2 linked regions of the Labrys monachus genome follow. The protein of the gene in region 1 interacts with the protein of each later gene in a pairwise test. Links are inferred from orthologs where the notes say so. Each region holds a gene or a part of one and is shown in the gene's direction. Other genes may lie near its edges.

Region 1 (2,986 bases):
AACCGGCCTTTATTTCAAGGCGCTGGAGCGCGGCCTCGCCGAGATGCCCGCCGTGCCGGCCGCGGTGCGCGACGACATCCGCCTGCGGGCCGAGCCCCTGGAGACGCCGGCGCTGCATGCCTGGCTGGCCGCCGTGGACGGGGAGACTGCCGCGCGCCTGCGGCCGAGCGACCGGCAGCGCCTGATCCGGGCCCTGGAGATCTTCGCCGCCACCGGCCGCCCGCTTTCGGCCTGGCAGCGCGAGCCGCATTCGGCGCCCCTCCTCGATCCCGCGCGCTGCCTGCGCATCTTCATCGCCCCCGACCGGGCCGAGCTCTACGGCCGGATCGACCGGCGCTTCGAGCAGATGATGTCGCGCGGCGCGCTGGAAGAAGTCCGGGCGCTGGCAGCCCGCGGCCTCGATCCGGCCTTGCCGGTGATGCGGGCGCACGGCGTGCCGGGCCTCATCCGGCATGTCAGGGGCGAGATCGGGCTTGCCGAGGCCGTCGCCGGCGCCAAGGCCGATACCCGGCACTATGCCAAGCGCCAGTTCACATGGTTTCGCCACCAGATGCCCGGCTGGCGCTTCGTTCCGCCCGGCGAAGCCTTCGACCTGGCCGCCGCCGCCCTGATGAACGAAATTTAACATGCCGGCGGCAGGCTCTCGAAAGCGAGCGGGCTCGCCCTTCTTTGCACAACGATATCAGGCATATGATGGCCGCACACGCTATGCTGGCAAGGGGCACGCTTGCCCGGAACGATGCGGATGGGAGGGCCCGGCGCTGCATCGCCCGGGCCGGTTTCGGATTGATCGAAGGGGCTGCGTTCCTATATGCAGCGTCTTCATGAACCCGGTCTGTCCCGCGGATCGGGATTTCGTTCGTCCAGCGGACGATCATTAAAGGACGCAGACATGCCTTGGAGTAACCAGAGCGGCGGCGGTGGCCCCTGGGGTAGCGGCGGCGGTGGCGGCAACGGCAATGGAAACGGCCGTGGCCCCTGGGGCGGCGGCCCCTCCGGCGGCTCCCAGCCTCCGGACCTGGAAGACTGGCTGCGCCGCAGCAAGGACGGCCTGAGGAATTTTCAGGGCGGCGGCGGTTTCACGCCGCGCAACATCCTGGTCGGCATCGTCGTCCTCGTCGGCATCTGGCTGCTGACCGGCTTCTACCGCGTCCAGCCCAACGAGGTCGGCCTCAACCTCGTCTTCGGCAAGTTCACCTCGGTCAGTCCGCCGGGCCTGCGCTACAATATCCCCTATCCGATCGGCACGGTGGAAAAGCCCACGGTCACGACGGTCGAGACCATCAATGTCGGCACCCGCAGCGACACCGACAGCAATGAGGAGATGCTGACAGGCGACGAGAACATCGTCGATATCGGCTTCACCGTGCAGTGGCAGATCAACCCGGCCGCGCCGCAGGATTACCAGTTCAATCTGTCGGATCCCAAGGGAACCATCCGGGCCGTGGCCGAGAGCGCGATGCGCGAGGCCATCGGCGAGCGGACGATCTCGCCCATCCTGACGGGCGACCGCCAGGCGATCGAGCAGCAGGTCCAGGAGGAAATGCAGAAGGCGCTCGACAGCTACAAGGCCGGCGTGATCGTGCGCCTGGTGCAGCTGCAGAACGTCGATCCGCCCCCGCAGGTCATCGATGCCTTCCGCGACGTGCAGGCGGCCCGCGCCGACCAGGAGAACACCATCAACCAGGCCCAAGTCTACGCGAACAAGGTGATCCCCGAAGCGATCGGCAGGGCGGCCGGCATCACCCAGGCGGCGGAAGCCTATCGCGCCCAGACTGTCGCCGAGGCGACCGGCGAGGCGACCCGCTTCAACGAGGTCTATGCTGCCTATCAGAAGTCCCCCGCCGTCACGCGCGAGCGGATGTATCTGGAAGCCATGACCACCGTCCTCTCGGGCGCCACCAAGGTGATCGCCGACAATAAGAATCAGGGCCAGGGCGTGGTGCCCTATCTTCCCCTCGGCCAGATGCTCAAGCCTGCGCCGGCTCCGCAGCCCCAGCAGGGAGCGACGCCATGAAGTCCCCCATCTCGACCGGCATCCTCGTGGTGGCGGCGATCGCCGTGATCCTGATGTTCTTCTCCGCCTACACCGTCTCGCCGCGGGACTTCGCGCTGCCGCTGCGCCTCGGCGAGCCGCAGGCGCCGAAGACGGAGCCGGGCCTCTACTGGAAATGGCCTTTCATCGAGAACGTCGAATATATCGACCGCCAGGTCCTCGACCTCGACACCCCGCCCCAGGAAGTCATCGCCAGCGACCAGAAGCGGCTCGTCGTCGATGCCTTCGCCCGCTACCGCGTCTCGGATCCGCTGAAATTCTTCCAGACCACGCATTCCGAAAGGGGTGCGGAACTGCAGCTCACCTCGATCCTGAGCTCGGCCGTGCGTCGTGTCCTCGGCCAGTCGACGTTCTCCGCCGTGGTGCGGGACAACCGTGCCGGGCTGATGACCAAGATCCGTGACGAGGTCAACCGGGAGGCCACCGGCTTCGGCGTGGTGGTGATCGACGTCCGCATCCGCGGCGCCGACCTGCCGGAAGCCAACAGCCAGGCGGTCTACAAGCGCATGCAGTCGCAACGCAAGACCGAGGCGCAGCAGATCCGCTCCGAGGGTACCCAGAAGGCCCAGGTGATCACCGCCGATGCCGACCGGCAGGTTGCCAAGATCCTGGGCGAGGCGAAAGGGCAGGCCTCGGCGACGACGGGCAACGCCGACGCGACGCGCATCAAGATCCTGGCCGACGCCTTCAATCGCGATCCGGAATTCTTCCGGTTCTACATGTCGATGCGCAATTACGTCGATGCGCTGAAGCCGGAGAATACCCAGTTGTTCATCAGCCCCGACTGGGATTATTTCCGATATCTGCGCTCGCCCGGCGGCGGGCCGGCTGGAGCGGCGCCTGCCGCGCCTGCCGCCTCGTCGACGGCCGCGCCCAACCCGGCTCCGGCGCAATAGGCTTGACGCCAGCCACAGATAAAGCTCCATTGCG
Region 2 (3,095 bases), 4.8 Mb from region 1 along the record:
GGCGATGCGCCGGGACGAGGAAGGCGTCGTGCTGGACCCCGGACTGCTTGCCGGGGTTCCCGCCGAGATCAGGCTGCGCGTGCTCGAAAAGGCCATCGCCGCCGTCCGGACCGGCGACCGGCCGTCCTACCGGCTGCGGCTGGAAAGGCTCGAATCGCTGCAGGCGGAGGCGGAGGCGGCCATCGCGGCGGGGCGCGGGGGATGGCGCCGAAGCCTCGGCGGCGCCCTCGTCAGTCTCGACCGCGACGGCCGGCTTCTCGTCCGTCCGGAGGGCGAGCGGCATCGGGGACGCGGCCCGGCGATGCCGCAGGTGTAGAAAATGTCATGTGCGGCACGCCGAGGCCGGCGCCGCAGCGGAACCTGGCGGCGTCCCGGCGCACCATGACGATCAATTCCTTTTATATTCAGGCGTTTGCCGGCGCCCGTGGCGCGAGATCTCCGCGGCCGGGCCGGCATGCCGGCCCGGCTTTCGGGCCGCCCGGGCGGGGGCCCGGGCAAATCGGCGGGCCATACATTGCCATCTATCGTGCCGGCTCGCCTTGGCATTTGTTTGCCATGTGCCTATTTTAGGCGTGATATCCGGCGACGCCGCTTCCAAACCGGGAGCAAGGCGCCGCGAAAGGCGAGAGATGAACGCGAATTTCCGCAATTTTGCGCTTTGGGTGATCGTGGTGCTGCTTCTGCTGGCGCTCTTCACCCTGTTCCAGAAGTCGGGCCAGAGCGCGGCCGCGAGCAATGTGATCTCCTATTCGGAGCTCCTGAACTCGGCCGACGCCGGCAAGGTCAAGGCGGTGACGATCACCGGCAACGAACTCGCGGGGCAATATACCAATGGCGAGAACTTCTCGACCATCCTGCCCAATGATTCGACCCTGATCAAACGCCTGAGCGACGCCAAGGTGCAGATTTCCGCGGCCCAGCCCGGCGAGGGCACGCCCTGGCTGCTCCAGCTCCTGCTGCAGGCCCTGCCGATCCTCGCCTTGATCGGCGTGTGGATCTTCCTGTCCCGCCAGATGCAGGGGGCGGGCGGCAAGGCCATGGGCTTCGGCAAGTCGAAGGCCAAGCTGCTGACGGAAGCGCATGGCCGCGTCACCTTCGACGACGTCGCCGGCATCGACGAGGCGAAGGAGGACCTGCAGGAGATCGTGGAGTTCCTGCGCGACCCGCAGAAGTTCCAGCGCCTGGGCGGACGCATCCCGCGCGGCGTGCTGCTCGTCGGCCCGCCCGGCACCGGCAAGACGCTGACGGCGCGTGCCGTCGCCGGCGAAGCCAATGTACCCTTCTTCACCATTTCGGGCTCGGACTTCGTCGAGATGTTCGTCGGCGTCGGCGCCAGCCGCGTGCGCGACATGTTCGAGCAGGCCAAGAAGAACGCGCCCTGCATCATCTTCATCGACGAGATCGACGCGGTCGGCCGCCATCGCGGCGCCGGCCTCGGCGGCGGCAATGACGAGCGCGAGCAGACCCTCAACCAGTTGCTGGTCGAGATGGACGGCTTCGAGACCAACGAAGGCATCATCATCATCGCCGCGACCAACCGGCCCGACGTGCTCGATCCCGCTTTGCTGCGGCCGGGCCGCTTCGACCGCCAGATCGTCGTCTCCAACCCCGACCTCTCCGGCCGCGAGAAGATCCTGCGCGTGCATGTGCGCAAGGTGCCGCTTGCTCCCGACGTCGATCTGAGGATCATCGCGCGCGGCACGCCGGGCTTTTCCGGCGCCGACCTGATGAACCTCGTCAACGAGGCCGCCCTGCTCGCCGCGCGCCGCAACAAGCGCATGGTCACCCATGTCGAGTTCGAGGATGCCAAGGACAAGATCCTCATGGGCGCCGAGCGCAAGACCATGGCGATGTCCGACGAGGAGAAGAAGCTGACCGCCTATCACGAGGCCGGCCACGCCATCGTCGGCCTCAACGTGCCCAAGGGTATCCCGGTGCACAAGGCGACGATCATTCCGCGTGGCCGCGCGCTCGGCATGGTCAAGTTCCTGCCCGAGGGCGACCGCTATTCGATGAAATATATCGAGTTCACCTCCCAGCTCGCGGTTGCGATGGGCGGGCGCGTCGCCGAGGAGATGACCTTCGGCAAGGAGAACATCACCTCCGGCGCCTCCGGCGACATCGAGCAGGCGACGCGCATGGCCCGTGCCATGGTCACGCGCTACGGCTATTCGGACGAGCTGGGCACCGTGATGTATGGCGAGAACCAGGACGAGGTCTTCCTCGGCATGTCGATGGGACGCACCCAGAGCGTCTCGGAGGCGACGTCGCAGAAGATCGATGCGGAGGTGCGGCGCCTGATCACCCAGGGCTGGGAGGACGCCAAGCGCATCCTCACCGACCATCACGCCGATCTGGAAAGCCTCGCCCAGGCCCTGCTCGAATATGAGACGCTGACCGGCGACGAGATCCGCGACCTGCTCAACGGCAAGCCGCCCTCACGCGACCCGACGGACGAGCCCGCTTCGCCCCGCGGCTCGGCCATCGCCTCCGGCACCAAGCCCCGCCGCCGCCCGCCGCAGGCGGATCCCGGCGGGCTGGAGCCGGCACCCACGGCGTAGGAGAAGAGATAGAAGGCCGGTCGCGAGACCGGCCTTTTTCGTGGAACCCGTGCTTTGCTGCCCGGCTCTCGCAGGCCATGCCGTCCTCGCCCGCCACGGCCGCGCGGCTCTCCCGGCGTTGGCGACGAGGGCTGCCCATGCGCGCGAAGAGTGAGGAAGAGGCGCTTTTTTTCATAATCGGGCCTGTCCCACGGGTGTTCAGGCTTCGTCCGGAATGAGGACAGGCGGCCCGGCGGGCTTGCCGGGACAAACCCGCCAATGCCAGATCCTGACGGTTGCAGGCCGAGAAACGCCTTGGCTCGGCGCCTGTACGAGAGCCGCCTGCCCTCTTTCCCATCGCACACGGCCTGCTCGGAACAGGCGTCCGGAAGCGCCTCGATCGCCGTCAAGCCGGGAGGGCTGAGAAACCGCTGGCTGTCGCTTCAGGCGGCGTCCCGGAACTGAAGCCGCGCCAGCCGGGCATAGAGGCCGCCGCCGGCGACGAGGGCCTCGTGCGTGCCTTCCTCGACGATCCGCCCGTCCTCGATCACGACG

Evidence for each region. Proteins that work in one complex are often made in the same cells at the same time.
Region 2: the proteins of hflK (region 1) and ftsH interact in binary tests that used the Escherichia coli proteins (3 or more experiments, as listed by UniProt). The link is inferred for Labrys monachus from one-to-one orthologs.

What each region holds. Positions count from the first base shown.
Region 1 is NZ_JAUSVK010000001.1:5,468,901-5,471,886, forward strand. Bases 76-2,954 are described here. They hold hflK (FtsH protease activity modulator HflK), read left to right. Parts: upstream 76-892; coding sequence 893-2,017; downstream 2,018-2,954. Other genes in these bases: miaA (tRNA (adenosine(37)-N6)-dimethylallyltransferase MiaA), read left to right, coding at 76-625; hflC (protease modulator HflC), read left to right, coding at 2,014-2,952. In the rest of the region: more of miaA, read left to right, coding at 1-75.
Region 2 is NZ_JAUSVK010000001.1:708,655-711,749, reverse strand. Bases 108-3,095 are described here. They hold ftsH (ATP-dependent zinc metalloprotease FtsH), read left to right. Parts: upstream 108-629; coding sequence 630-2,561; downstream 2,562-3,095. Other genes in these bases: J3R73_RS03115 (ABC transporter transmembrane domain-containing protein), read right to left, coding at 2,984-3,095; tilS (tRNA lysidine(34) synthetase TilS), read left to right, coding at 108-316. In the rest of the region: more of tilS, read left to right, coding at 1-107. UniProt on the Escherichia coli protein: Acts as a processive, ATP-dependent zinc metallopeptidase for both cytoplasmic and membrane proteins. Plays a role in the quality control of integral membrane proteins.